3 regions of the Photobacterium kagoshimensis genome follow, and region 2 is predicted to be linked to each of the others. Evidence: riboswitches for the same ligand, from Rfam matches in the RefSeq annotation. Region 2 holds a riboswitch; each other region holds the start of a gene.
What was found. A riboswitch is a leader RNA that binds a small molecule or an ion and turns the genes downstream of it on or off. The one in region 2 is predicted to bind thiamine pyrophosphate.

Region 1 (9,845 bases), on a different contig from region 2:
ACTGCGGTTCAAATTGGTGGCGCAACAACGCACTGGCTAGCGCGTATCTTTAAACTTAATGAAGCGGATACGCGGTTGATTTTAATCGCAGGGGTAGCGGCGGGCTTTGGCGCCGTATTTGGTACACCGCTGACCGGCGCTATATTTGCGTTAGAAGTCTTAGCGATTGGGCGCTTGCGCTACGATGCCATCATTCCTGCCTTATTTGCTGCTATTCTAGCAGATCTCGTATGCTCTGCTCTGGGGGCCCACCACACGCATTATCGAATCGACTTTCTCGAAAACATCACTATTTTCGATCATGTGTTAAAAGTCGATGTTTGGCTAATGGTGAAGATTGTCTTTGCATCGATTGCTTTTGGTTTAGCCGGATATTTATTTGGTGAGTTAACCCATGCATTTAAAGATATTTTCAAAGCTACATTGAAAAACCCTTATGTCATTGTGGTAACGGGCGGCTTGATGGTGATTGGAATTACGCAGTGGATTGGTAACTATGACTATATCGGGTTAGGTGTTTACAGCACGCGAGAAGGCGGTGTCAGTATATTGAGTGCCTTCACCGACGGTGGGGCTGAATGGTATAGCTGGGCTCTAAAGTTATTGTTAACAGCAATTACCTTAGCGGCAGGTTACAAAGGGGGAGAAGTTACCCCGCTGTTTTTTGTCGGGGCGACATTAGGAAACACCATGGCTTGGGTAATGGGAGCGCCTGTTGATTTATTTGCTGCATTGGGCTTTTTAGCCGTTTTTGCTGCTGCGACCAATACACCTTTGGCTTGTACCATTATGGGGGTTGAGTTATTTGGCGCTGATCATATGTTGTATTTCGCTATTGCTTGTTATACCGCGTATTATTTTAGTGGTCATACTGGAATATATTCATCGCAACGTGTTGCTGTACCAAAACTTTTTGATGATGAAGGTGCACCTAAGATTACTCATAAGTTGGGTGAACTGAGAGAAACACATTCATCGCTACTGAAAGCGTTAGTGAAGAAATTTTCTAACTAAAAGATAAGGCTGCTTTTGCAGCCTTTCTTTTTCATGGTACTTAGCCCAAATTTATTGGTTTCGGCCTTGCTGCGCTTTCTTCCCTTCCCTATACTCCTTGCTGAAACTTGTCGGAGTGCCATTTGGCTGAGACCGCATTGCGGGATCCGTAGAACCTGATCAGGCTAATACCTGCGAAGGGAACAAGAGAAAATCTTCTGTTTAACGGTACTAATATATCCTTTCATCGCCGTTAAGCTATCAGATGATGCTGCACACCCTACGTGTACGCCTCTTGTTTATGCACCAATCCGCCAAGCAAATATCCCAACCACGGAACCGTAAGGATTTTGCTATGTCGATTCGCAAACAAGCGAGACTGGAAGCTAAACAATTTATAGATTCACTCACTGCCCAACCATACCCTAACTCTCAGAAGGTCTATGTCGAAGGTAGTCGCCCTGATATCCAAGTGCCCATGCGTGAAATTGCACTGGCAGATAGCTTAGTGGGTGGTACCAAAGATCAGCCTATCTTAGAACCTAATGAAGCGATTCGTGTTTACGACACTTCAGGTTTCTACACCGATCCTGAGCAAGATATTGATATCTACGCGGGATTACCAAAGGTGCGAGAGACTTGGATTGCTGAGCGTAATGATACAGAGCTGCTTGATGGTCTGAGTTCCGCTTACTCTAAAGAGCGCCTTGCTGATGACACATTGGATGATCTTCGTTTTGGTGAACGAGCACGTATTCGTCGTGCCAAAAAAGGGGCGTGTGTTACTCAGCTACACTATGCGCGCCAAGGTGTGATAACGCCTGAAATGGAATATATCGCAATACGCGAGAACATGGGGCGTGCAAAATACCGTGATGAGGTCTTGAATCATCAGCACCCAGGTATGAACTTTGGCGCTAATCTACCAGAAGAAATTTCCGCAGAATTTGTTCGAAAAGAAATTGCTGAAGGTCGAGCGATCATCCCTGCCAATATCAACCACCCTGAATCAGAGCCAATGATCATTGGCCGTAACTTCTTAGTCAAAGTGAACGCCAATATCGGTAACTCCTCAGTGAGTTCCTCCATTGAGGAGGAAGTTGAGAAGTTAGTGTGGTCGACCCGTTGGGGCGGCGATACTGTGATGGATTTATCGACAGGGCGTAATATCCACGAAACACGTGAGTGGATCATTCGCAATAGTCCAGTTCCGATCGGTACAGTACCTATGTACCAAGCACTTGAAAAAGTGAATGGCATCGCGGAAAACCTCACTTGGGACGTTTTCAGAGATACGTTACTAGAACAAGCGGAACAAGGGGTCGATTACTTTACTATCCACGCAGGAGTATTGCTGCGTTATGTGCCTATGACGGCAAAACGCGTGACTGGCATAGTGTCTCGTGGTGGTTCTATCATGGCGAAGTGGTGCTTGGCCCATCATGAAGAAAGCTTCTTGTACCTTCACTTTCGTGAGATCTGTGAGATTTGTGCCAAGTACGATATTTCACTCTCGTTAGGCGATGGGCTACGTCCTGGTTCTGTGGCCGATGCGAATGATGAAGCGCAATTTAGTGAGCTACGTACCCTGGGTGAATTAACGAAAGTAGCTTGGGAATACGATGTTCAGGTGATGATCGAAGGCCCAGGTCATGTGCCAATGCATATGATCAAAGAAAACATGGAAGAGCAACTCAAGCATTGCCATGAAGCCCCTTTCTATACGTTAGGCCCACTCACAACCGATATTGCCCCTGGTTACGATCACATTACTTCGGGGATTGGTGCCGCCATGATTGGTTGGTATGGCTGTGCCATGTTGTGCTACGTCACCCCAAAAGAGCACCTAGGCTTGCCGAATAAAGAAGACGTTAAAGTGGGTCTGATTACCTATAAGTTGTGTGCCCATGCGGCCGATCTTGCGAAGGGTCACCCTGGTGCGCAAGTCCGCGATAACGCCTTATCAAAAGCCCGTTTTGAATTCCGTTGGGAAGACCAATTTAATTTGAGTCTCGACCCTATCACCGCTCGTGCATACCACGATGAAACTTTGCCGCAAGAATCTGGCAAAGTTGCTCATTTCTGTTCTATGTGTGGCCCTAAGTTCTGCTCAATGAAGATCTCACAAGAAGTTCGAGATTACGCCAGCAATTTGGAAAAGAACGGCGATCTTGCCATTAAATTGCTTGATGACCCGCTTGAAGGCATGCGCCAAAAAGCAGATGAATTCCGTTCAACAGGAAGTGAACTATACCATCCCGTGAAAGAGGAAGATTAATGAGTGCAATCTGTTTACCTGAACGCTTAAAGCCATTGCTTACCCATATCGAGCCTTTGCTGGCTCAAGCCGTTCAATATCAATTGGGTGAAGCGGTAACTGTGACTGTTCAGCAATCTGATGTGGTAGACATGCGTGTTGACTCTCGCTCGCTCAGCGTGAGTTTTGCTCAAGCTGTTCCTACCGATATGGCACAGATAGAAAGTCATTTTGTGGTGTGTGATCAGTGGAGTGAGAGCGCGGATGTTGCAGCCATTCAACGCCTAGTTGCCGCTAACCCCGCTTTGATTGTGTGTGGTTTCCCTACTCAAGGTGGGGTGTTTGATATCTGGCACCATCATGGTGAAGCGCGAGCCGTGTACTGTCATCAGGCTGGTGATACAGAAGCTGTGCGTGCCATGTTATTGGCCGCGTTGGCGTTAGATTACCCGGTTGAAGATGCAGTGACCTTAGCGCGGGCATATGCACGCCATGTTCAGTTGCATGACGATAAGCAATGGCCACTAACACGTGAGGTTTTCCCTCGCCCAATGACGGCCAATCATCAAGAAGTCACGACATTAGGCTGGCAAAGTAAAGAGGTCGCGGTTGCCCCTTTTGCTGCAACGGATGCTGAACAGCTGGCGCTGTATCCAGTGGTGGACTCTGCTGAGTGGGTTGAACGCTTATTGGAGCTTGGCGTGAAAACCACACAGCTGAGGATTAAAGATCCTCAAGACCCTGCACTTGAAGCGCAAATTGCACAAATTATCGCGGCGGGTGATACCTATCAGGCGCAAGTGTTTGTGAATGATTACTGGCAGCTTGCGATTGATCATAAGGCGTATGGGGTTCACCTTGGTCAAGAAGATCTGGAGACTGCTGATCTCACTCAGATCCAGCAGGCAGGTTTGCGGTTAGGCCTTTCAACCCATGGCTATTATGAAATATTACGAGCGGCTGAGTTCTCGCCGAGTTATATCGCACTCGGTCATATTTTCCCTACCACCACCAAAGACATGCCATCGAAACCACAAGGACTGAGCCGATTAGCCCTATATCAACAACTCATAGGCCAAGATTTTCCGACTGTGGCCATTGGTGGGATTGATCTTTCTCGGGCAGGAGCTGTGTGGCGAACGGGCGTAAGCAGTGTCGCTGTCGTGCGTGCGGTGACGCAAGCGGCTGATACTGGCGTAGCGGTAGAGGCCTTTAATCAATTGTTGGTTCGATAATATGCTGACCGATCAAGAGTTTTTACGCTATAACCGCCAAATTATGTTGCCTGAAATCGGTGAAAACGGCCAGACGCGGTTAGCAAATGCGCATGTGTTGATGGTCGGTGCGGGTGGATTGGGATCATCGGCGGCATTGTATTTAGCGGGAGCTGGTATTAGTACCTTGGTGATCGCTGATGATGATGAGGTTGATAGCTCTAACCTTCAGCGCCAGATCATCTATCGCGATCGACATCAAGGGCTAAGCAAAGCGGCAATGGCTGCGGAACAGATACGCGCTTTGAACCCTCATATTCGAGTACGAGCAGTAAAAGCGCGCCTAGCTGATCAGCGTTTAGCAATGGAAGTGGAGCTGGCGGATGTAGTGCTTGATTGCTCTGATAACTTGCCAACACGTCATGCTGTGAATCAAGCGTGTTTTAAAGCCCGTAAAATCTTAATCGCAGGTGCAGCAATCCGATGGCAAGGTCAGTTGATGGCGTTTGATTTTCGTCATGGTTCAGGTCCTTGTTACCACTGCCTCTTTCCGTACGACCCAGAAGCAAAGTCCCCTGCGATGAACTGCAGTAATTCAGGTATTGCAGGCCCGGTTGTGGGGGTGATGGGGACCTTGCAAGCACTCGAGACCATTAAGGCGCTTACCGATGCGGGTCAGGTTGGTTTTGCCACTTTGCAGCAATTTGATGGGTTAACCATGACATGGCAAAAATTTAATGTCGCCCAGGATAAGTGTTGTCCTGTCTGTGGCACAGGAGAGAAACATGACAATCAATAACACCGAAATTCAGGTCTCAGTGAATGACAAGCCGATGACTTGCCCGTCAGCGCTGAGCCTATCAGCCCTGTTGGTGCTGCTTGATATGCCATTACAGGCCACGGCTGTGGCGGTCAATGAGGACATTGTGCCGCGCCACCAGTGGGATTCCACTTTACTCAGTAGTGGTGATCGTATTGCCCTATTTCAAGCGATTGCTGGAGGTTAATGATGTTAACTATTGCGGATAAAACATTTTCTTCACGCCTGTTCACAGGAACAGGTAAATATGCCAATAGCCAAACGATGGCAAAATCGATCATTGCGACCGAGTCTGAACTTGTGACGATGGCATTGAAGCGGGTCGATATTGATAACCGCGACGATGACATTCTCGCACCATTAGTCAAAGCGGGCGTGAATTTATTGCCTAATACCTCGGGTGCTAAAAATGCCAAAGAAGCCATTTTTGCGGCTAAGTTGGCGCGTGAAGCGTTAGGTACCAACTGGCTGAAATTAGAAATTCATCCAGACCCTAAATATTTAATGCCAGATCCGATTGAAACCTTAGCGGCCGCGGAAACCTTGGTGCGTGAAGGCTTTATCGTGTTGCCTTATTGCCATGCTGATCCTGTGTTGTGTAAGCGTTTAGAAGAAGTCGGTTGTGCCGCTGTGATGCCATTAGGTGCCCCTATTGGCTCAAATAAAGGCTTAGCATCTCGTGATTTCCTTGAAATCATCATCGACCAAGCGCGTGTACCTGTGATTGTCGATGCGGGAATTGGTGCGCCATCACACGCTGCCGAAGCGATGGAGATGGGGGCTGATGCGGTCTTGGTTAATACGGCGATTGCGGCGGCAGCGGATCCGATTGCGATGGGACGCGCGTTTAAATTAGCAGTAGAAAGTGGCCGTATGGCGTATGAAGCGGGTTTAGCGGGGACGGTGAATCATGCGATCGCCTCTAGTCCGTTAACGGCGTTTCTTGATCACAGCGCGTAGGGAAACATCATGAGCTATGTTGATGTGTGGAAGCAACTGAGTTGGGACGACGTTCGTCTTTCTATCTACAGTAAAACTGCGGCAGATGTTGAACGCGCATTGCGTAAAACGAAGCGCGATCTGGAAGATTTTAAAGCCTTAATCTCGCCTGCAGCTGAACCGTATTTAGAGCAAATGGCGCAGCAGTCGGCGGCGTTAACACGGAAACGCTTTGGTCATACGATGGCATTTTATGTGCCTTTGTATTTATCGAATCTATGCGCGAATGCTTGTACCTATTGTGGTTTTTCGATGGAAAACCGTATTAAGCGTCGTACGCTGAACACGGCTGAAATTGAACGTGAGTGTCAGGCTATTAAGGCGATGCATTTTGATAGCGTGCTATTAGTCACTGGCGAGCACGAACGTAAAGTGGGCATGGAATACTTTCGTGAAGCTCTGCCACCGATTAAACAGCAATTTAGTTATTTGGCGATGGAGGTGCAGCCGCTGGATCAGCATGAGTACGCGGAACTAAAAACCTTAGGGTTGGATGCGGTGATGGTGTACCAAGAAACCTACAGTGCCTCCACTTATGCGCAGCACCATCTTCGTGGCAATAAAATGGATTTTGAGTACCGCTTAGCAACGCCAGATCGATTGGCAAAAGCGGGCATCGATAAGATAGGGATTGGCGCCTTGATTGGGCTTGAAGAGTGGCGGACGGATTGCTTCTTTGTCGCCAATCACTTGGACTACCTTGAGCGGATGTACTGGCAAACCCGTTATTCTATTTCGTTTCCGCGGTTGCGCCCGTGTGAAGGGGGCTTACAACCGAAATCGGTGATGAATGATCGCCAACTGGTGCAGCTTATCTGTGCCTATCGTTTGTTTAACCCTGAAGTCGAGTTGTCGTTATCGACCCGAGAAGCACCTGATTTTCGTGATAATGTGCTGCCGCTGGGGATCACCAGTATGTCGGCGGGATCGAAAACCCAACCAGGAGGCTATGCCGATGATGAGCCTGAGCTTGAGCAGTTTGCGATCAGTGATGAGCGTTCGGTGGCGGCTGTTGCTGATGCCGTGAAGCGACATGGCTTTGAAGTGGTGTGGAAAGATTGGCATCACGCGTATTCAGGCTAGTACGCGGGAGCTTTTCGGCCTAGACAATAGAAAACGCCCGCTTGTTGATAGAAACAAGCGGGCGTTTTATTTGGTTAGGCGTGTATGTATTAGCGGTGGAGTGGTTTGGTTGCTTGTTCTAACCATGCTAAGTCATCGCCATCGAATGATGGGCTTAGTACGTCAAATACTGTTTGATGGTAGTTGTTTAACCAAGCCAGCTCGACATCGTTCATTAGGCTTAAATCGATCAAACGCTGATCGATAGGGGCGCGGGTCAGTGACTCAAACCCAAGCACTGTCATGTCGCCTTGGGTTGGTACTTCAACGACTAGCTCGAGGTTTTCAATACGAATACCAAAGGCATCGGCACGGTAGTAACCAGGTTCGTTTGATAACACCATACCCGCTAGTAGCGCCGTTGGGTTGTACACTTTCGCGATACGTTGTGGTCCTTCGTGAACACTCAAGAAGTGGCCCACACCATGGCCTGTACCGTGGTCGTAATCAAAACCATGCGCCCATAGGTGTTGGCGTGCCAGCGCATCCAATTGAGAACCGGTGGTGCCTTTCGGGAAGCGAGCGGATGCTAGCGCAATATGGCCTTTTAATACCAAGGTAAACGCGGTTTTGACGTCATCACTAGGCTGACCAATCGCTATGGTACGGGTGATATCTGTGGTGCCGTCTGGGTATTGGCCGCCTGAATCCACCAAGTACACATTGTCCATTTCCAAAACGCTTGGTTGCGGTTGGTTCTGGTGGTTGTAGTGACACATCGCCGCGTTACCGCCAGCGGCAGAAATGGTATCGAAGCTAACATCGGTACAGCTGCTGTCTTCAATGCGGAATTGCCATAAGCGATCTGACAATGTGCCTTCATCCAGCAGGTTGCCAGCTGCAACTTGACGGTCAACCCAAGCGAGGAATTTAGTGATCGCTACGCCATCACGGATATGACAGGCTTTCATGCCCGCGATTTCGGTTGGGTTTTTTGCCGCTTTGGGTAATAAGCAAGGATCGGCTGCATCAATCAATTCAGCGCCTGCTGCCAGTAGTACTTGGCTCGCCCATGCGTTGCTGGTGGCTGGATCGACCAATACCTTACGTGCGGTGAGAGCTTGCAAGCCCGCTTCCAGAGCTTCTGGTGCTTCAACACGTACGCCTTCGCCGACATGGGGGGCAAAGTCTTGCGGTAATCGGCTCGGGTCAATGTAGAAGTCGACACGTGCATCGGCATGGATAATCGCCGTTGATAGCAAGATTGGCAGGCTAGGGACGTCGCTACCGCGAACATTCAGCAGCCAAGCAATGCTATCGAGCTGAGTTAATAGTGCGGCTTCTGCACCTTGCTTCTTCAGTTCGGCAGCTATTAATGCACGTTTGTCTGTACTGTTCTGGCCGACAAAATCTAACCCCATTAGCTTAGCATTAGACAGTGTTGGCGCTGGGCGATCGTACCATAGGGTATCAATTGGGTTGGCATCAATGCTGATGATATTTAATTTATCAGCAAGGTTCTCGCAAGTACGCGCTAGCCATGCCGAGCTGTGCAAGCGAGCATCAACAGCAACGGTGCAGCCTGCAGTTAAGTTATCTTGTGCCCATGACATTGGCGGTTCGTCGATCAGGTGGCGATATTCAAATACATCGCCCGGTACTTGTTTGCGTACCTGAACCACGTAGCGACCATCAACAAAAACCGCGGCGTTATCTTGGGTGATAACAGCCATACCTGCTGATCCCGTAAATCCTGTCGCCCAGTGTAGGCGTTCGTTATGGGCGGGAATGTATTCACCGAGGTATTCGTCTTCATGAGGAATAAGCAAGGCGTCATACTGGTTTTCAGCCAGCCACTGACGGATCTGCTCCACACGTTGTGAGATAACTGCTTGCATGTTTGTTGTTCCTTAATGGTTGTCACCGTCCTTGCTGACGGAATAATCCTTAGCCTGCCAACATAATCACCGTGCATTATGCGAGGTAAGTCTAGCTACGGTAGCGCTTTTAACTGTTGGCTGCAATTCCACGGCAACGGCTGATGATCAAATTTTTGAGCCAAGCATGGCCTGGGTCGCTTTCTTGATGTTGATGCCAAAAAAGGGTGTAGGCCATGGCAGGAAGCTTGCAAGGTAGAGGCAGCACCACCAAGTTCAGCTGGGCGGCAATGTGGTTTGCAAAGTGGCTGGGGGCGGTAAACACCAAGTCGGTATGGGTACATAAACTCGCGGCGCTATTAAAGTCGGGGACGTACATCGCAATATCGCGATCGAGTCCGAGTTCTGCCAGTTTGTAATCAAGTAACCAGCGATCATCTCGGCCACAGCGCACTTGGATATGGCGTTGGCGTAAGTAATTATCTTGATCCCACTTTTGACTTAGCACAGGGTGACCTTTGCGAACAATGCAGCGTTGGGTGTCACGGCAAAGTTCTTGAAAGATAATCCCTTTGGGAGGCATGAGTGTCAGCATCGCATCTTTAGGGTTGAGGTCTTTACCT
Region 2 (9,845 bases):
CGACGATCTAGGCATGTCGGTGGCTAACTCCATGGCGGCAGTCCAAGCGGGGGCACGCCAAGTTGAGGCGACGATTAATGGCCTGGGTGAACGCGCTGGTAACTGCTCACTAGAAGAGATCGCGATGATCATCAAAACCCGCGCTGACTTCTTGGGTGTTCACACCAATATCAAACACGATGAGATTCACCGCACCAGTAAAATGGTGAGCCAACTGTGTAACTCGCCGATTCAAGCGAATAAAGCCATTGTCGGTGCTAATGCCTTTAGCCACTCATCGGGTATCCACCAAGATGGGATGCTAAAGAACAAAAATACCTACGAGATCATGACCCCTGAGTCTATCGGGCTTAAAAACCAAGCGCTGAACCTAACCAGTCGCTCTGGCCGTGCCGCCGTTAAAAGTCACATGGATACCCTTGGCTACACCGAAAATGAATACAGCCTAGATGCGCTATACGCTGATTTTCTAAAACTGGCCGATCGTAAAGGCCAAGTGTTCGACTACGACCTAGAAGCCCTAATGCACTTCGCTAACCTACGCGAAGAAGATGACTTCTTTAAGCTAAATTACCTCAGTGTACAGTCAGGTAGCATCATGGCGACCACCAGTATCAAACTGCAATGTGGTGATGAAGAGAAATGCGAAGCCGCGGTCGGTAATGGCCCTGTTGATGCGCTATACCAGTGTATCTACCGCCTAACAGGCTACGAAATTGTACTGGATAAATTCGACCTAACCGCCAAAGGGGAAGGGGAAGACGGTTTGGGCCAAGCTGACATCATTGCCAACTACAAAGGCCGTAAATACCACGGTACGGGACTTGCGACTGATATTGTTGAAGCCTCTGGCCAAGCGCTATTGCATGTAATCAACAGCATCCACCGCGCCGATCAAATTGCTGAAATTAAAGAGCGTACCGCGACGGTATAACACCGCGCCTCAATCTAATCTTAGGCGTAGCCAGTGATAGCAAGATGACACACGCTACGCCAGCCCAATTTATGACGATTAACAACAAATTACGGAGACAACTAACCATGGCAGGTACATATAAAATTGCGGTTCTACCGGGTGACGGTATTGGTCCAGAAGTGATGCAGCAAGCCCATAAAGTGCTAGATGCCGTTGAAGCTAAGTTCGGCTTTACCCTAGAGCGTGCCGAATTTGATGTGGGTGGTATTGCGATTGATAACCATGGCTGTCCCCTACCCGATGCAACCCTAAAAGGTTGTGAAAATTCTGATGCCGTATTGTTTGGCTCGGTGGGTGGCCCTAAATGGGAACACCTAGCGCCGAATGATCAACCTGAGCGTGGTGCACTACTGCCACTGCGCAAGCATTTTCAGCTATTCTGTAACTTGCGTCCTGCCCAAATTCATAGCGGGCTAGAGACGTTCTCACCACTGCGCGCAGATATTTCTGAACGAGGTTTCGATATTGTCGTGGTTCGCGAACTAACGGGTGGGATCTACTTCGGCCAACCTAAAGGCCGTGAGGGTGAAGGCCCACAAGAAAAAGCCTACGACACCGAGATTTACCATCGCTACGAGATAGAGCGCATTGCCCGTATTGCGTTTGAATCAGCGATGCTACGCAACAAAAACGTCTACTCGATTGACAAAGCTAATGTGCTACAAAGCTCAATCCTATGGCGTGAAGTGGTCGAAGAAATCGCGAAAGATTACCCTGAAGTCACGCTTAATCACATGTACATTGATAACGCGACCATGCAGCTGATCAAAGACCCGTCTCAGTTTGATGTCATGCTGTGCTCAAACATTTTCGGCGACATTATTTCCGATGAATGCGCAATGATCACAGGCTCAATGGGGATGCTACCGTCGGCAAGCTTGAACCAAGAAAAGTTCGGCATGTACGAGCCAGCAGGTGGTTCCGCTCCTGATATCGCGGGCAAAAACATTGCCAACCCTGTCGCCCAAATTCTGTCGGCAGCATTGATGCTGCGCTATAGCTTAGGTGAAGAAGAGGCTGCCCGCGCCATTGAACTAGCGGTGTCGCAAGCACTTGAAGCCGGTGAACTAACCGCAGATTTAGCGGGTAAAGGCCAAGCCCTGACCACCAGCGAAATGGGCGATAAGATCGCTACCTATATTCGCCAAGCATAAGCAATACCGGCAAGGAGCACTTAGCAATGTCAGCACAATATACAGAAAATAAAGCGCCTAAAACGCTATACGAAAAAGTTTACGATGCCCATGTTGCGGTTGCCGCACAAGGCGAGAATCCAATTTTATATATCGACCGTCACTTGGTACACGAAGTGACATCACCGCAAGCTTTTGATGGTTTACGTGAAAAAGGGCGCCCCGTTCGCCAAGTCGGTAAAACATTTGCCACCATGGATCATAATGTCTCGACCCAAACCAAAGACATTAATGCCTCTGGTGAAATGGCGCGTATCCAAATGGAAACGCTGGCCAAAAACTGTGAAGAGTTTGGCGTCACCCTTTACGATCTAAACCATAAATACCAAGGTATTGTGCATGTGATGGGCCCCGAGCTGGGCATTACCCTACCTGGCATGACGATTGTTTGTGGTGATTCACACACGGCAACACACGGTGCGTTTGGCTCATTAGCCTTTGGGATTGGCACCTCAGAAGTTGAACACGTATTAGCGACTCAAACGCTCAAACAAGCGCGCGCCAAAACCATGAAAATCGAAGTCAAAGGCAAAGTTGCTGAAGGCATTACGGCTAAAGATATCGTGCTAGCCATCATAGGCAAAACGACAGCCGCGGGCGGTACTGGCTATGTGGTTGAATTTTGTGGTGAAGCGATAACAGATTTGTCAATGGAAGGGCGGATGACGGTGTGTAACATGGCGATCGAATTAGGTGCAAAAGCGGGCTTGATTGCCCCCGATCAAACCACCTACGACTACATTAAAAACCGTAAATTCTCACCAACAGATAGTCACTTCGATGCCGCAGTTGAATACTGGAATACCCTAAAAACCGATGAGGGTGCCGTCTTCGATGCGACAGTAACGTTAGAAGCCGCCGAGATTAAACCACAAGTAACTTGGGGCACAAACCCCGGCCAAGTTATCGCAATTGATACGCCGATTCCAAGCCCAGCTGACTTTGCTGACCCCGTTGAAAAAGCATCAGCGGAAAAAGCTTTGGCCTATATGGGGCTAGAAGCGGGGAAAACACTGTCTGACTTTTCAATTGATAAAGTCTTTATTGGTTCTTGTACCAACTCACGGATAGAAGATATGCGCGCCGCTGCCGCCATCGCAAAAGGCCGCAAAGTTGCCGCCAATGTGCAAGCGCTGGTTGTGCCAGGATCTGAGCAAGTCAAAGCCCAAGCAGAGCAAGAAGGCTTGGATAAAATATTCATCGATGCAGGCTTTGAATGGCGTCTACCAGGTTGCTCTATGTGTCTCGCGATGAACAACGACCGCCTAGGGCCAAAAGAGCGCTGCGCCTCCACCAGCAATCGTAACTTTGAAGGTCGCCAAGGCCGTGATGGCCGCACCCACCTTGTTAGTCCTGCAATGGCAGCCGCTGCAGCATGTGCTGGCCATTTTGTAGATATTCGCGACTTAGACAGCGCAACGGCATAATCGAGAGGAAGATAACAATGGCAGGTTTTAAACAACATACAGGCTTGGTTGTGCCGCTAGATATCGCCAACATCGATACCGACGCAATCATCCCTAAGCAATTTCTACAAAAAGTGACACGTACAGGCTTTGGAAAACATTTGTTCCACGACTGGCGTTTTCTTGATGATGCAGGCGAACAAGCAAACCCTGAGTTTGTAATGAATGCGCCGCGCTACCAAGGAGCAAGCATTTTGCTGGCACGTGAGAACTTCGGTTGCGGCTCTTCACGTGAACATGCGCCGTGGGCGCTAGCAGATTACGGCATCCAAGTGATGATCGCACCGAGTTTTGCCGACATTTTTTATGGCAACTCGATCAACAACCAGATGGTGCCAGTACGCTTGAGCGAACAAGAAGTCGATGAGATTTTCCAGTTTGTCGAAAACACAGCTGGCGCTGAAATCACTGTCGATCTTGAAACCATGTTAGTCACGGCTAACGGCAAGCAATACCACTTTGAGATTGATGAATTCCGCCGTCATTGCTTATTGAATGGGCTGGATAACATCGGCCTGACGCTGCAACATGAAGATAAAATTGCCGCTTACGAAGATAATATCCCTGAATTTTTAAGGTAAACATCGTCTTTGTTAGCGCTCACTTACACGATAAGAGACTAACCACAGCACCCTGCGAGGCAGGGTGTTATTTTTTGCGGCTTGAAACTTACCGCTTATATCACTCGTTCACGTCCCCTATGCAACAAAGAACTCACCGACAGGGTCGTAGGCTAACCCACTATAAAATGAGATCACAGAGTATGCCCAACATTGCAGCTAGAATCATAAGAGCAATGCACTCCTATGATTCTAACTCACTCGCCAACGCAAAATGACGAATAACCAACTTAACGAGTACGCTTGCGAATTTCGGCGTATTTTTTTAATCCAGCCTTCGCGGCTTTTTCAGCAACAGCATGATAAGCCCACTCAACGACTTCGTCGTGAGTCGACATCGGCGGGTATGGCTGCAAAGTTCGACGTTTGACTCTGTTTAAACATTTTTGAATCATCTTATCTTGCAGTTCATTGTGAGTACATACGACCGAACCGTCAAAATGCTGGACGTGCATCCCATGAGCTATCATTACACGACTTAACACAATAAACCGATGGCATTCAATAGGATCGGCTTTGGCTGCCATCAAAACGCCTCCCGTTCCGATGGCTTTCAATGCTTTTACCCCTTCTTGATAGCGTTCTCTTGCCAGTACCTCTTGATATTGCACATTACCGCGATTCAACGGCGCTTTCTCATCATGGTTTCTTGGGCCAAGTAATTGCCCAAGGTACATATATTGCCATCCATGCTTTTCTAGGACGCTTTTTAATCTGAGTTGCTGATATTGTGGAAACATTCGGCTACCTGGGAAACTGCGAATATCCACCAGAACCTTAGCTTCACCACATTGCTCAAGCCGATAAAGAAAGTCTTCTATTGAATAATTGGAATGCCCAATCGTGTACCACATAATTAACTTCTCTGAGGAGCTGAAAAATCTGGCATGTCGAACTTACGGAACACAAGCCAATGACAAAACGGGACCACAAGATACGCAGCAACCATACCAACAGGGATACCTACCGCAACGGCTTTTAACAAAATAACCATGTCGAAACCCATTCTCGGGATCAAAGCAAAAGGCACCATAATCAAACTCATGACCACAGACATTAAGAAGCTAAATACCGCCCCTTTTTTATGCTTAGAAAGATCTGGCGCATATTTGCTGATAAAAAAGCCAACCCCAATGCCAACGAAGGCACCCGCAGGAATAGTCAAAGGAAGTTGCATAAGCCAATTTAGCAGATCAAAAGGTTGGTTATAAGAGGTTAAAAAGATCAGATTCATTGCAAGGGAAAAAGTAACAGATACAAGCAAGCCAAACTTGCGACGATTGCGGTTGTTTACAGACATAAAAAAGCCTCTCATTTGGATTGAGAGGCGATAATATATAAACATTTTTGAAAATATCAGTCTAGTAATTTTGTTAAAAATTCCTATAAGGCAAGTTAAACAACCATCTAACAACTGTAAAACCTGTAATAAAAAGCCTTTCACCTCGGTCTAAAGTTATTAGGTTATTACTGATTAAAAAGGTTGATTATGCCGTCTCGTCTTTTACTTCCCTTGCACCTTGTTTTGGTAGCATTCATCTTGCTCGTCAGTAGCACTGTGTTCGCAGCCCCAAAAGCGGATTTATGGCCATACTGGCAAAGCAGTGATGAAACTAACTCCATGCCAATCAACCACCAGTTGTGGCAACAGACGCTTAATCACTACATAGTGCAGCAAGGGGAGCAAACGCTATTTAGCTATCACCAAGTCGATCAAGAGGGAAAATGGCAGCTTGATCGCTACATTCGAGAAATGAGTAAACTCAACCCGTTGGCATACCGCAAAGCGGAACAATTTGCCTACTGGATCAATCTGTATAACGCACTGACCGTCAAACTCATTGTTGATAATTACCCCGTCAAATCGATCACAAAACTCGGCGGCTTGTTTAGTTTTGGCCCCTGGGATGATGAAGTGGTCACCATCAACGGCAAAAAGCTCACCCTCAATGATATCGAGCACCGTATCTTGCGTCCGATTTGGCAAGACAAACGTATTCACTATGCAGTGAACTGTGCGAGTCTAGGTTGCCCTAACCTACAACCCCATGCCTTCACGGCCAGCAATAGTAACCACTTACTCGATCTAGCCGCCAAACAATTCATCAACAGTAAAAAAGGCGTTCTTAGCACGAATAACAAGACCCAGCTGTCGTCCATCTACGATTGGTATCAAGCAGACTTCGGCAACACAACGCAGCTCCAGCAACACTTAAATCAGTACCGCACCACACCTGTGGTACTCAAAACAATTGATTATGATTACGACTGGGCATTGAACGAGGCAAAATAATGCCAATCATTGTCTTCATGCCCTAGCAACACCACGCTTGCACTATTACAATGACGACGTTCTCATTGGGGAGCTAAATAGAAGGTTGACACTTTCTTTCGGCTGAGATTGCACACGCAGAACCCACAGAACCTGAACCAGCTAATACTGGCGTAGGAATTGAGAAGTCGCTAAGCATCGCCTATATCGCTAGGTATGCCCTTCAGCCGCCCTTTTCTCAACCCTCGCTCATTTGATTTATTGCCAGCAGGATGCAACGGCATCAGGAGCGCTTTGTGAAAAAACTACTACCTTTACTTACCTTAACACTCGCGAGCAGCAGTGTATTTGCCGCCGAACAAGACCCAAAAGCAACACTAACGGTTTACACCTATAGCTCATTTGCCTCAGATTGGGGCCCTGGCCCAGCCATTAAAACTGCATTCGAAGCAGAATGCGATTGTAACTTAAACTTAGTGGCACTCGATGATGGCGTGTCTATTCTTAACCGCGTGCGCTTGGAAGGTAACAACAGCAAAGCAGATATCTTATTAGGGCTTGATAACAACCTTATCGAAGAAGCTAAAAAAACCGGCCTGCTCGCGCAACATAAGGTCGATACCAGCAAAGTTACGCTACCAAATGGCTGGAATGACACCACCTTTGTGCCTTACGATTATGGTTACTTTGCCTTTGTTTACGACAGCACCAAGCTAAAGACCCCACCAAAGAGCTTAAAAGAATTAGTCGAGCGTGATGATCTGTCGATCCTTTACCAAGATCCTCGTACTTCAACCCCAGGCCAAGGCTTGATGCTGTGGATGAAATCGGTTTATGGCGATCAAGCAGCCAATGCCTGGCAGCAACTGGCCAAGAAAACAGTCACCGTCACCAAAGGTTGGTCCGAAGCCTATAGCATGTTCCTCAAAGGGGAAGCAGATATGGTGTTGTCATACACCACTTCTCCGGCTTACCACATCATCGCAGAACAAAAGAACCAATATATCGCAGCTGATTTCAGCGAAGGGCATTACATGCAAGTGGAAGTGGCCGCCAAACTTAAAAATAGCCCACACCCTAAGTTAGCCGATCAATTTATGGACTTCATTGTTAGTGATGGCTTCCAATCCAATATGGCCACAGGTAACTGGATGTACCCAGTAACAAATCAACAACTGCCTGACGGTTTTAACCAGCTGACCGTCCCAGCCAAAGCACTGGAATTTGATGCAACAGATGTTGCCAAGCAGCGCCGCAGCTGGATTCGCGAATGGCAACACGCCCTCACGCAATAAAGGCATTTCGTTTGAACACTCGCTTTACCTCGTTATTACCCGGCATCATGGCTGCTGGGTGCATCACCGCGCTAATGGTATTTGCCATTAGCGCCTTGTTTGGACACGCCGATGAACTATCCCCATTAACACTATGGCACGACCCCTATTTACGCCATGTTACTGGGTTTAGTTTCTACCAAGCATTCCTCTCAACCCTATTGAGTGTGGTGCCTGCGATCCCCGTCGCCTATGCACTTTCTCGCCGTCAATTTATTGGACGCGCCTTGTTGTTGCGGATCTTTGCCATGACACTGGTACTGCCCGTTTTGGTTGCCGTGTTTGGCTTACTGTCAATATACGGTAAAAGCGGCCTAATCAATCAATGGCTTGCCGTTATTGGTGTGGATATCCAGCTCAATATTTATGGTTTAAGCGGGATCTTACTGGCCCATATTTTTTTAAATCTGCCCCTCGCGGTACGTTTATTACTGCAAAGTTTAGAAGGGATCCCTCACGAGCAGCATCAGCTTGCTGCACATTTAGGAATGACCGGGTGGGACAAATTTCGTTTAGTCGCTTGGCCTCGGTTGCAACAACAACTACCGCACGTGATCGGCTTGATCTTTATGCTGTGTTTCACCAGTTTCGCGGTGATCATGTCACTGGGTGGCGGGCCTAAAGCCACTACCATTGAACTGGCGATTTACCAAGCCCTGCGTTACGACTTTGATCTGGCCGCAGGTGCTTTGCTGGCATTGTGGCAAATGCTACTGTGCAGCTCGTTAGTGTTAGTTTCACAACGTTTTGCTAAACCGTTAGCTACGCTGAGCGGCACGGTCAATCAAGCCCCTCATCACTACCAAGATACATGGCAGAGTAAACTCTGGGACGGTTTATGGATTAGCGGTGTGATCTTACTGGTTGCGCCTCCGCTCTTGTCTGTGATCACCGCAGGGCTTAATCAACAGCTGATTGCTCAATTAAGCTCAGCCAAGCTCTGGCAAGCTATCAGCCATTCATTACAGATCGCAGCCATGTCTTGTGTGATAGCCGTTGTCAGCGGTATTGCTATTTTACTGACCAGCCGTCAATGGCGATTACAACGCAAAAAGTGGGCCGCCGATGGCATTGAATTAATCGGCGCCATCATTCTGGTCACCCCAGGGTTAGTGCTCAGTACTGGGCTATTTTTGTTACTGCGCCAATATACCGATGCCTTTGCGATGGCCTTCTGGGTGGTAGTCACCGTCAATGCGCTAATGGCACTGCCTTATGTGATCAAAACACTCAGTCAGCCCATGCTCCATATTGCCCAACAATTTAACCCACTTTGCGCCAGTTTGGGGATGACAGGCTTGTCTCGGCTACGATTATTGGAATGGCGAGCATTACGCAAGCCGCTCTCGCAAGCCTTCGCTATCGGCTTTGTCTTATCGCTGGGCGATTTAAGTGCGATTGCCTTATTTGGCAGCCAAGACTTTAAAACCTTACCGCTGTATTTATTTGAATTATTAGGTAGCTATCAAATGGATGCTGCCGCCGTCGCCGCACTCTTGTTGCTCCTACTCAGCCTAGGCTTATTTACCCTGGTTGAAACTGCGCTGCTTAGGAAGAAATGATATGTTGAAGTTAGATCAGCTTACCCATAGCTACCAGCCCCATGCTGCTCATGGACAAGCCATGCATTTGTCCTTTTCACTCGAGGCGCAGCAAGGTGATATTGTGGCGTTAATTGGCCCAAGTGGCGCAGGGAAAAGTACCTTACTGGCATTGATTGCAGGCTTTCTTAAGCCGAATAGCGGCCAGCTCACCATCGCCAATCAGGTTATTGATCAACAAGCCCCCGCAGAGCGACCTTTGTCGATGCTGTTTCAAGAGCATAATTTATTTCCGCATCTCACCGTGTCTGAAAATATTGGGCTGGGAATGCACCCAGGGTTAAAACTGAGCCAAGCTGATAAAGAAGCTATCGTGGTTGCAGCAGCGCGAGTTGGCATTCAGCAATACTTAGATCGCCTCCCCGAGCAACTCTCTGGCGGCC
Region 3 (9,845 bases), on a different contig from region 2:
CCATTGGTGAACATTCACCTGCAAGGCCGCTTTGATGACTACCCGAAACGTCGTGGTATTACGCGCGTAAAAGAGATGCTTGCGGCTGATATTAATGTCTGCTTTGGTCATGATGATGTTTTCGACCCTTGGTATCCATTAGGCACAGCAAACATGCTACAAGTTCTGCATATGGGGCTGCATGTGTGTCAGGTAATGGGCTACGATCAGATTAATCAATCATTAGATTTAATCAGTGTGAAATCGGCTCGTACTTTAAATATTCTATCTGAGTACGGTATCGAGCAAGGCAAAGCCGCTAATTTACTTATCTTGCCAGCTGAAAATGGTTTCGATGCCGTTCGCCGCCAAGTACCCGTTCGCTTCTCTATTCGTGGTGGTAAGGTGATTGCTGAAACACAACCAGCAACAACCCACATTACATTAGATGAAAAAGAAGCGATTACTTTCCGTCGATAACCATTTATAACGATTGATTTATTGATCGTTAATGAACGCGAAAAGCCACTGTACATTCACTGTCAGTGGCTTTTTATCTACCCTATTTTAGTCTTCTCTTGTTGTCGATTCTCTCGACTCTCTCGACAATCTTATGATTTATACCAATCTAACTAAGTAACTGATCGTTCTTGCTGGTTAAAATCAATGATAACTGCGTTATAGATTTTGTAGATAGAACAACTAGCTATCTGCAATCTACGCCTTGTTCTCAGTGTTTTTTCCTGCGCAATCACCTGAACATTTACTTACCCAGATTGGTATTAACGCTTTCTTCGCCTCACAAATGCAACCGCCCCTAGCAGTAATCCGATATACCAAGGCACTGAGCCGCCACCCTCATGCTCGATAAAGTTACAATTGTTCGGTGAAACCCCTTCGGCATTAGAATTACATTTCTTATTTCCGTCTGGGTTGTTCGGGTCATCTTTAATAAAATCTGGCGGTGTGACAGGGTCACTTGGCGCGCCGTTATTCAAATATCCCTGTACCCAATTATAATATGTTCCCATTCGGGTATAAAAAGCAGGTCGATTGATAGAGCCACACAAGGGCGAACCACCGGGTACACCACTCATGATCCCTAATTGAATAACCTTATCCTGAGAATCTTTAACCGTTACAGGGCCACCACTGTCCCCTTTACAGACATCGGGACCATAAGGTGGCAAATCTTCAGTCTCTTCTACAGGGGGAGTGCTAATTTTTGATGGGAGTGAACAAATTTTAGTGAGGTTAAACGGGCTATCAACGATCGATGGATCATCATCACCACTTTCTAACCGCTCAAAACAAATGTTCATAGGTAAATAAGCGACGTTGGCCGTTTGCAATGTGTCTGCGGCTGAATCACCGCTACCATCAATTGCGGTTGCTCCCCAGCCTGTGACAGTCAGGTTTGCAGGCCGTTTCCCTTCATCCCATGCTTCTCCTAACGCACGATCAAAATCTGTCGCTATTTGGGGATTAGCCAGTGTGATAGGCGTTAACGCAATAGGGAAAGAACGATTAACACGCAGTAAAGCGATATCACTGTCTAATGCGAGTGATTTCACATCCGACTCAACAGATCCATCAGGCTGTAAGCTGTTTACAATTTTGGGTAAACGCGTGTATTTCGGGTGAACCACAACATGGGATACTGAATAATAATCATCGATTTGTGCATTTGATAATGTTGCTTCACCTACGGTAATACTGATTTGATAGGGTTTAAGTACAAAAAAATCTGATTCAATAGCACCATTTGTTTTCGGGTGAACAACACAATGCGCAGCTGTTAATACCCAATTACGAGCGATAATTGTACCACCACACATCGGGTGTTCATTGCTAACACTAAGCCTTAGTGAGGCCATCCATGGATTATCTGCAAGCGTGGCGATGTCACCATCAATGATCCGAGGCGCAATATTAAATTCTTGTGCGCATAAAGGTAAAGATAGACTCGCTATTCCTAGCCCAACTGCGAAGCAAATTGTTTTCTGAAACATGCTTTTCTCACTACTAACATCCTTTTAATAGCGGGATCTAATCACATTGTGTACACCACCCAACCACTGCTATTCGTCTTTTCGAGATGCATCATTAAAACAAATGAAAGAACCGCAACCTATAACCAAGAAGAACCGTATTTGCCGAAATTTTCCAAAAAAAACCGCACCTAAGAAGTGCGGTCTGCTCTGTTAGTTATCAAGAAGCATTAAGCTATGGACAATTAACTTCTTCAATATCAATCTGGTTTAGGCCTTCAATACCTAATTGTGTCGCCAATGTTGGGAAAAATTTCGCATTCTCATAGGCAGACTTGATATCAGTAATATTAATTTTGTAAACCTTCAGGTTCAATTGCTTCATCTCAGATGGTGTACAGCTTTTTCCATCTTCAAAACACACAGGTGTTGTGGTATCGATCTTCGCACATGAAGATCCATGAGTACCAATCCCGTAGTTATCTAAATCACTCTTTGTGCCATTCGGAAACACGTCGGGTAAAATATTCTTAAAATGGTCATCTGTAACCGAATAAGTACCATCATCTAAGCCAGTAACACCTTCAACATTTATGCTCTCGACCGCAAAAACTTTGGTTTTTCCTGACAGTGTGTCTTTGATTTCTTCTTCTGTGCAGCCAAATAGGGCTACTAAGCTAATAAGTACAATGGCCTTTTTCATGATCATCCTTTGTGTATGTTCTAATTATGTTGTTTGCATGCTATTAAACATCGGCTAATTATGCTTTTTCTTTATAGCTGTAACTATAATTAATTGCGTTTTTTTACTTTTGAGCTATTTCTGCTGTACTAAACCGTATGTCGCTACAATATAATTGTGTGATATATGCCCATTTGCCTTCCAAATTCACTAAATGGTGGCATAATACGGCCTCACAAAATCTACGGACAATTTCTAATGACTATTGAAAATATTCTAAAACAACGCAGCGAATCTAAGTGTGAGCTTTGTTCTTCAGACAGCAACCTAAGTGTTTATGAAGTGCCAGCATCACCGGATCAAACTGCTGGTTGTTGTGTAATGGTTTGTGATACTTGTCGTGGACAAATCGAAGATGCAGATACAGTTGAAGCTAACCACTGGCGTTGTCTTAACGACAGCATGTGGAGCCAAACTCCAGCTGTTCAAATCATGGCTTACCGCATGCTTAACCGTCTTGCGGCATCAGAATCTTGGGCTCAAGACCTTAAAGACATGATGTACATGGAAGAAGACATGGTTGAATGGGCTGAAAAAGGCATCGCACTTGAAGAGCTTGAATCAATCCAAACTGTTGACGTTAACGGCACACCACTACAAGCTGGCGATAACGTTACTGTGATTAAAGACCTTCCAGTTAAAGGTTCTAGCCTTGTAGTTAAACAAGGTACTGCTGTTCGTGGCATTCGTTTAAACGACAACCCACTACACATCAGCGGTAAAGCAGCAGGTACGACTATGGTACTTATCGCAGCTTACTGTAAAAAAATGTAATTCAGTCGAATACATTACTCAAAAGGGCGCTAAGTTAGCGCCTTTTTGCTATTCATCATTTGTAAACTTATCCTTCACCTTTCCATTTAGCCATCATATTCCTGCCTCATCCCACTTTATCTAAGAATTTTTCTCTCTTCACTTAATGACTAAATGTTAAATTATCTCGAATAAGGGTAGATGATCTACGTGATTACGTTATAATCCCTGCCATACAAAATGCTAAACATATTGATATTTTCAGTGTGTTATTGAAAGTTAGTCGGGGAGCCTTAGGCTGAGACTGCAAGGTATTTATACCAAATGCGGGACCCGTTGAACCTGATCCAGTTAACACTGGCGTAGGGAACTAACAGCTGTGTCCCCTATTGCGATCACTCAAGATCGGTCTATTGGCACCTGTTATCCCTACATCTATTTTTAGGGATAAATTATGGTAACGCCATCTAAAACACCAATCACTTTAACTATCGCTGGCTCAGACAGTGGCGGCGGCGCAGGCATTCAAGCCGACATAAAAGCAATCTCTGCCACTGGTGGTTACGCGTGTTCCGCTATCACGGCGTTGACAGCACAAAACACACTCGGTGTCAGCGGTATCTTAGCTATCTCACCAGAGTTCATTGAACAGCAACTTGATGCGATCTTCTCCGATTTAGACGTAAAAGCCGTTAAAATTGGCATGTTAAGCGATACTAAGATCATCGCGATGGTTGCCAAAAAACTAAAACAGTATCAACCTAAACATGTGGTGATTGATCCTGTCATGGTCGCTACTAGCGGTGACTTATTACTCCAGCAAGATGCCATCTCGTCGCTAAAAGACACCCTACTTCCCTTAGCCGATACCATTACACCTAACCTACCTGAAGCGGCGGCATTACTCGGCTGCGATGTTCCTCAGTCAGACGCTGACATGGATGCGTTAATCGAAGATCTACGCCAGCTCAATACCAGAACCGTATTGTTAAAAGGCGGCCATCTAGAGCAAAGCGAAACCAGTACCGATCTACTTATTACCGCCGATGATGTGTTCCGCTTTAGCACTCAACGTATTCAGACCAACAATACCCATGGCACGGGTTGTACCCTTTCCGCGGCCATCGCCTCTTACCTTGCTCAAGGCCATGATTTAGTCACAGCAGTCACTCACGCAAAAGGCTATATTTCACACGCTATATCCCATGCTGATTCATTAAACATTGGCTCTGGTCACGGCCCTGTTCATCACTTCTTTGCGGGTCATTTTGATCCAACCGCATAATCGATACGGGCAGAGCTATGAGCGCTATGATTCAAACCAAGATTCAACCCACAGCACAGCATGCGGGTGTAACCGTAACGCTGACGCAGTGCGAACTTCGCTACCACAGCAGTGAACAGACACTTTTTTCACAACTCAACCTCACGCTACCAAAGGGCCAGTGGAGTTGTATTTTAGGCAAGAGTGGTTGCGGTAAAACATCGCTTTTGCGTTTATTGGCGGGCTTATTGGACGAGCAAGCAGATTGGCAGGGTTCATTAACCGCCTCTGACCATCAACCTATTGAGGGGCGTGTGGCATACATGGCGCAGCAAGACCTTCTATTACCTTGGTTATCTGTACTTGAGAACGTTTGTTTAAGCTCTCGCTTTAACCCAAAACAATCCGCAGAAAATAGCCAAGATCGCGCACGCGAATTACTTAACCATGTGGGCCTTGGTGATCATATCCATACCCGTCCCGAAAGCTTATCGGGCGGTATGCGACAACGTGTTGCACTTGCTCGTACGCTGTTGCAAGACAAGCCTATCGTGTTAATGGATGAGCCTTTTTCGGCATTAGATGCCGTGACACGTCATAAATTACAAACACTTGCCGCTACCTTGTTAAAAGATAAAACCGTCTTGTTAATCACCCATGATCCGCAAGAGGCATTGCGACTTGGTGAGCAAATCCTACTCATGTCAGGTTCACCTGCGGCGATGGTTTCACTTCCGACGCCACAAGGGCAAGCCCCACGGGATTACACTGCAGAGCTCGCGCAACATCAACAAGACATCATCACACGCTTGGAGCAAGATTATGGCTAATCACCCTCAGCTTGCTTTGCAGGCAACTCAACGAACACAATCATGGTCAAATACGGGATCACACCCTGTGATCCGCCTGTTGATCAGCACTGCTATCATCCTCGGGTTATGGCAGTTAGCCATTGTTTTATTTAAGTTGCCAAGCTTTATTCTACCAACGCCAATGGCTGTGTTTGAAAAACTGCTTCAACGCTATGACGTCTTGTTTTATCACGCATCTGTCACCGCATCTGAAGTCTTATTAGGGCTGTTACTTGGGCTTTCTATGGGGCTAATGTTTGCATTGCAGATGCTATTGTTTGATCCGCTAAGACGTTGGTTATTACCTATTTTAATCGCCAGCCAAGCCATTCCTGTCTTTGCCATTGCCCCTATATTGATGCTTTGGCTGGGCTATGGCATTGCGTCCAAAATCGTCATGGCTGCGCTCATCATTTTCTTCCCTGTTACCACCTGCTGCTTCGACGGATTACGTCATACGCCAACAGGCTATTTAGATCTGGCTAAAACAATGAGTGCCAATAAATGGCAATTGTTACGTCACATTCGTCTGCCTGCTGCTTTACCAGCTTTAGCATCGGGTATTCGAGTCGCAGTGGTTGTGGCTCCTATCGGTGCGGTTGTTGGCGAGTGGGTTGGCTCTAGTGAAGGCTTAGGCTACCTAATGCTGCAAGCTAACGCGCGTATGCTAATCGACGAAATGTTCGCCGCGCTATTCATTCTCGCGTCATTCTCAATTGCGCTCTATTTTTTTGCGGATAAAGCACTTAAACGTCTTATCCCTTGGCAAAACACGGATCACACTCATTGATTGTGTGTCCTGAATTTTAACGCGTATTTACCCAGATAAGTTACTTCCTAGATAACGATTACGATAAAGGCTCAATATGAAAAATTGGTTCACACAACAAAAAGTTACTAAGTATGCTTTCGCACTAGGCTTAGCCATTACGACCATCGCCAGCACAGCAGTTTCAGCAGCTGAGACAACAAACAAAGAAATGACCTTAATGCTAGATTGGTTTGTTAACCCTAACCACGGCCCTATAGTGATTGCCCAAGAAAGAGGCCTCTTTAGCGATCAAGGTTTGACCATTAAGATCCAAGAACCTGCCGATCCTAGCGTGCCAGCTAAACTGGTTGCTGCGGGTAAAATTGATATGGCTATTTCATATCAGACAAGCCTAACAACCGACGTGGCTGCTGGCTTGCCGCTTATTCGCTCTGCAACACTCATCGCCACACCACTCAATACGCTGATGACACTGGATAATGGCAACATCAAGACACTTGCTGATTTAAAAGGCAAAAAAATTGGTATTGCGATTGCGGGTAACGAAGAGGCGACCATAGGCACTATGCTTCAAAGTGAAGGCGTCGCATTTGACGACGTACAAATCATTAATGTTGGTTGGGCACTTTCATCATCGTTAGCATCTGGCAAAGTCGATGCAATCTGGGGTGGCTTGCGTAACTTTGAAACGAATCAATTAGCACTCGAAGGTTACCAAGCGAAGGCCTTCTTCCCAGAAGAACATGGCGTGCCTTCATACGATGAGCTTGTTGTTGTCGCGAATAAAAACAGCTATGACGCTGACGCGTTAAAGAAATTCAACACCGCGATTGAACTGGCAACACAGTATATCGTAAATCATCCAGACCAAGCGTGGAAAGAGTTCACGGCCTATGCACCAGACACGCTAAACAACGAATTAAACCGCCGAGCATGGCAAGACACCCTACCAAGGTTCGCACTGCGTCCTGCTGCGATTGATCCTGTTCGTTACAACAATTTCGCACAGTTCATGTTTAAGCACAAAATTATCCCTCATGCCCCTAAAGCACAAGATTATGTTCCAACTCTATAACTCAATATTAGTGCTTGTACACCTCGCATTACTCCAGCACTCATAACAAATCACTTTTTAAATTTACCTGCTTATTGAGTTAAGCAGGTACAAAGGACAACCATGAACTATCAGGATCTTATTGCCGCTTGCCAACAAGATTGGACGGACTACACCCAACATCGCTTTGTTCAAGAGCTTGCTAACGGCACCTTAAACGCAGCGGCTTATTTGCATTACTTAAAGCAAGATTTTCTGTTTTTAAAACATTATGCACGCGCTTATGCTCTGGCCGTGTACAAAGCGCCGACATTAGCTGATATGCGCGAACCACTGCCGAGCCTCTCAGCGTTGTTGGAGACTGAAATTCAACATCACGTGACGTATTGCGGTCAATGGGGCTTAACAGAATCGGACATGGAAGCCGAACTTGAAGATTTCGGGACTGTTGCTTATACCCGTTACGTACTTGATACAGGTATGGCGGGTGATTTACTCGATCTTTATGTTGCTCTTGCGCCTTGTGCCATTGGTTATGCCGTTATTGGTGAGCAGCTTATCCAGTCGCCAGCAACAAAAATCGAAGGGAATGCGTATGCCAGTTGGATCGAGATGTACGGTAGTGAAGACTTTCAACAAGGCGCGAAAAAAACCATAACGCGTCTGAACAATATGCTGGCAGAAGTCGAGTTAAACAGCCGCCGTGGTCAGCGTTTGTGCGAGATTTTTAAAACCGCGACGCGTATGGAAGTGGCGTTTTGGCAACAAGGCTTGAATGCAGCCAGTTAGTTCGCTTCATACCCCCATCCCATTAACTCACTAAAAAGCCGCGGTGTTAGCATACACCGCGGCTTTCTTATTCTATCCGTGTATCTCCAAGCGACTTATGACCCGCTATCTATTACTGAGCAATTTACAGACAGGGCGTGTCGATATCCAAGGTTTACCAATCAAATAAATTCTGGAAGAAACGCTGCACTTTTTTCACACACGTCACTTTCAAAGTGCCGTTTGGATCCCAAGCAGGAAAATGGTCTTGCCCTAAACAACGCTGACTATAGGTACCATTTTGATTGCGTTGATAGTCAAAGGTCGAGATCCCAGAAGGCTGTTGCTGAACAAGCGGCTCAGGATCGCGGCGTAATATATAGTCGGTATATAAACGCAATGCGCCAGATGACCCGGTTAGATTAGAGTTGGAATTATCGTCTTTACCCATCCATACTGTGACGACTTCACGCCCATCAATGCCCACATACCAACTGTCACGTCCTTTATCTGATGTCCCCGTCTTACCCGCTAAGCGCGATGAGGGTAATTGGCCATTAAGATAGCGTGCCGTGCCTTCTGTCACCGCTTTTTGCAGGCCGTACATGGTCAACCAAGCCGCTTGCTCAGGTACAACTTGTGACGCAACAGGTAACTGTTGAAACAATACTTCCCCTTCATTGGTAACCACGGCACTCAAGGCTTTCAACTGTGCTTTACGCCCACCACTCGCGATGGTCTGGTACATTTGTGTCACTTCAAACGGCGTCAATGTGAACGCACCTAATAACATTGAAGGCAGTGGCGGAATTTCCTTACGATCGACACCCAACTTCGCCATGGTATCAATCACGCCGTCAAGGCCAACGGCCATACCCAAATTTACCGTTGGAATATTATAAGACTTAGCCAACGCCAGATAGAGTGGCACCGCACCACGGTACTGACGATCATAATTTCGCGGTGACCAAATTTCACCACGCTCTCCTGTTAACTTCAGTGGTTTATCTTCTAGGCTGGTTGCCAGTGAAAACCGCTCTGGTTGCGATAAAGCTGCTAAATAAATCGCAGGTTTTACCACAGAGCCAATTTGACGTTTCGCATCAATAGCACGATTAAACCCCGCATAGCCAGGTTTACTACCGCCAACCATAGCGCGAACTTCACCAGTGTTCCTATCGGCAATAACGATAGCATTCTCTATATTAGCGCCCGCTTTTTTAGCCAGTTTAGGCATAGTAGCGCGTACAGCTTCTTCTGCTTTTTCTTGCGACAAAGGGTCAAGCGTTGTAAATAATCGTAGCCCTTTACCCGATTCAAACTTATCGCCGACTTCTTCAGTCAGTTCACGGCGTAGCTGATCAAAATACGCAGGTTGTCGACGAGAGAGCTGCCCTTTTTCTTGCACATCTAATGGACGCTGGATCGCTCGCTCATAGCTGGCACTATCTATCATTTGGCTATCGTGCATCATACGTAGCACTAAATTACGGCGCGCAGTGGCACGCTCAGGATAACGCCAAGGATTATAATAAGACGGCCCTTTGACTAACCCCACCAGCAAGGCCTGCTGATCAACACGAAGTTCAGACAGTGGTCGGCCAAAATAGAAACGTGCCCCCATAGCAAAACCGTGAATGGCTTGCTTACCACTTTGCGCTAGGTAAACCT

Region 1: it holds a riboswitch for thiamine pyrophosphate, as region 2 does, so the genes downstream of both, thiC (phosphomethylpyrimidine synthase ThiC) here and thiB (thiamine ABC transporter substrate binding subunit) in region 2, are expected to answer to the same signal.
Region 3: it holds a riboswitch for thiamine pyrophosphate, as region 2 does, so the genes downstream of both, thiD (bifunctional hydroxymethylpyrimidine kinase/phosphomethylpyrimidine kinase) here and thiB (thiamine ABC transporter substrate binding subunit) in region 2, are expected to answer to the same signal.

Annotation. Positions count from the first base shown of each region.
Region 1 covers NZ_JAKJSO010000022.1:1,017-10,861, forward strand. Annotated here, with positions in the region: gene L4C35_RS19070 (voltage-gated chloride channel family protein) at 1-1,014, shown strand, start outside; TPP riboswitch at 1,116-1,213, shown strand; gene thiC (phosphomethylpyrimidine synthase ThiC) at 1,349-3,271, shown strand; gene thiE (thiamine phosphate synthase) at 3,271-4,485, shown strand; gene L4C35_RS19085 (HesA/MoeB/ThiF family protein) at 4,487-5,263, shown strand; gene thiS (sulfur carrier protein ThiS) at 5,250-5,471, shown strand; gene L4C35_RS19095 (thiazole synthase) at 5,474-6,244, shown strand; gene thiH (2-iminoacetate synthase ThiH) at 6,254-7,366, shown strand; gene L4C35_RS19105 (aminopeptidase P family protein) at 7,456-9,243, opposite strand; gene L4C35_RS19110 (LysR substrate-binding domain-containing protein) at 9,353-9,845, opposite strand, start outside.
Region 2 covers NZ_JAKJSO010000019.1:82,698-92,542, forward strand. Annotated here, with positions in the region: gene leuA (2-isopropylmalate synthase) at 1-934, shown strand, start outside; gene leuB (3-isopropylmalate dehydrogenase) at 1,042-2,130, shown strand; gene leuC (3-isopropylmalate dehydratase large subunit) at 2,157-3,596, shown strand; gene leuD (3-isopropylmalate dehydratase small subunit) at 3,614-4,216, shown strand; gene L4C35_RS17875 (DUF488 domain-containing protein) at 4,486-5,109, opposite strand; gene L4C35_RS17880 (DUF2798 domain-containing protein) at 5,112-5,555, opposite strand; gene L4C35_RS17885 (DUF547 domain-containing protein) at 5,769-6,548, shown strand; TPP riboswitch at 6,605-6,724, shown strand; gene thiB (thiamine ABC transporter substrate binding subunit) at 6,800-7,822, shown strand; gene thiP (thiamine/thiamine pyrophosphate ABC transporter permease ThiP) at 7,798-9,423, shown strand; gene thiQ (thiamine ABC transporter ATP-binding protein) at 9,425-9,845, shown strand, end outside.
Region 3 covers NZ_JAKJSO010000015.1:56,662-66,506, reverse strand. Annotated here, with positions in the region: gene L4C35_RS13780 (cytosine deaminase) at 1-459, shown strand, start outside; gene L4C35_RS13775 (trypsin-like serine protease) at 762-1,991, opposite strand; gene L4C35_RS13770 (hypothetical protein) at 2,206-2,673, opposite strand; gene L4C35_RS13765 (PhnA domain-containing protein) at 2,911-3,486, shown strand; TPP riboswitch at 3,740-3,851, shown strand; gene thiD (bifunctional hydroxymethylpyrimidine kinase/phosphomethylpyrimidine kinase) at 3,920-4,750, shown strand; gene L4C35_RS13755 (ABC transporter ATP-binding protein) at 4,777-5,559, shown strand; gene L4C35_RS13750 (ABC transporter permease) at 5,552-6,370, shown strand; gene L4C35_RS13745 (ABC transporter substrate-binding protein) at 6,447-7,427, shown strand; gene tenA (thiaminase II) at 7,530-8,195, shown strand; gene mrcB (penicillin-binding protein 1B) at 8,350-9,845, opposite strand, start outside.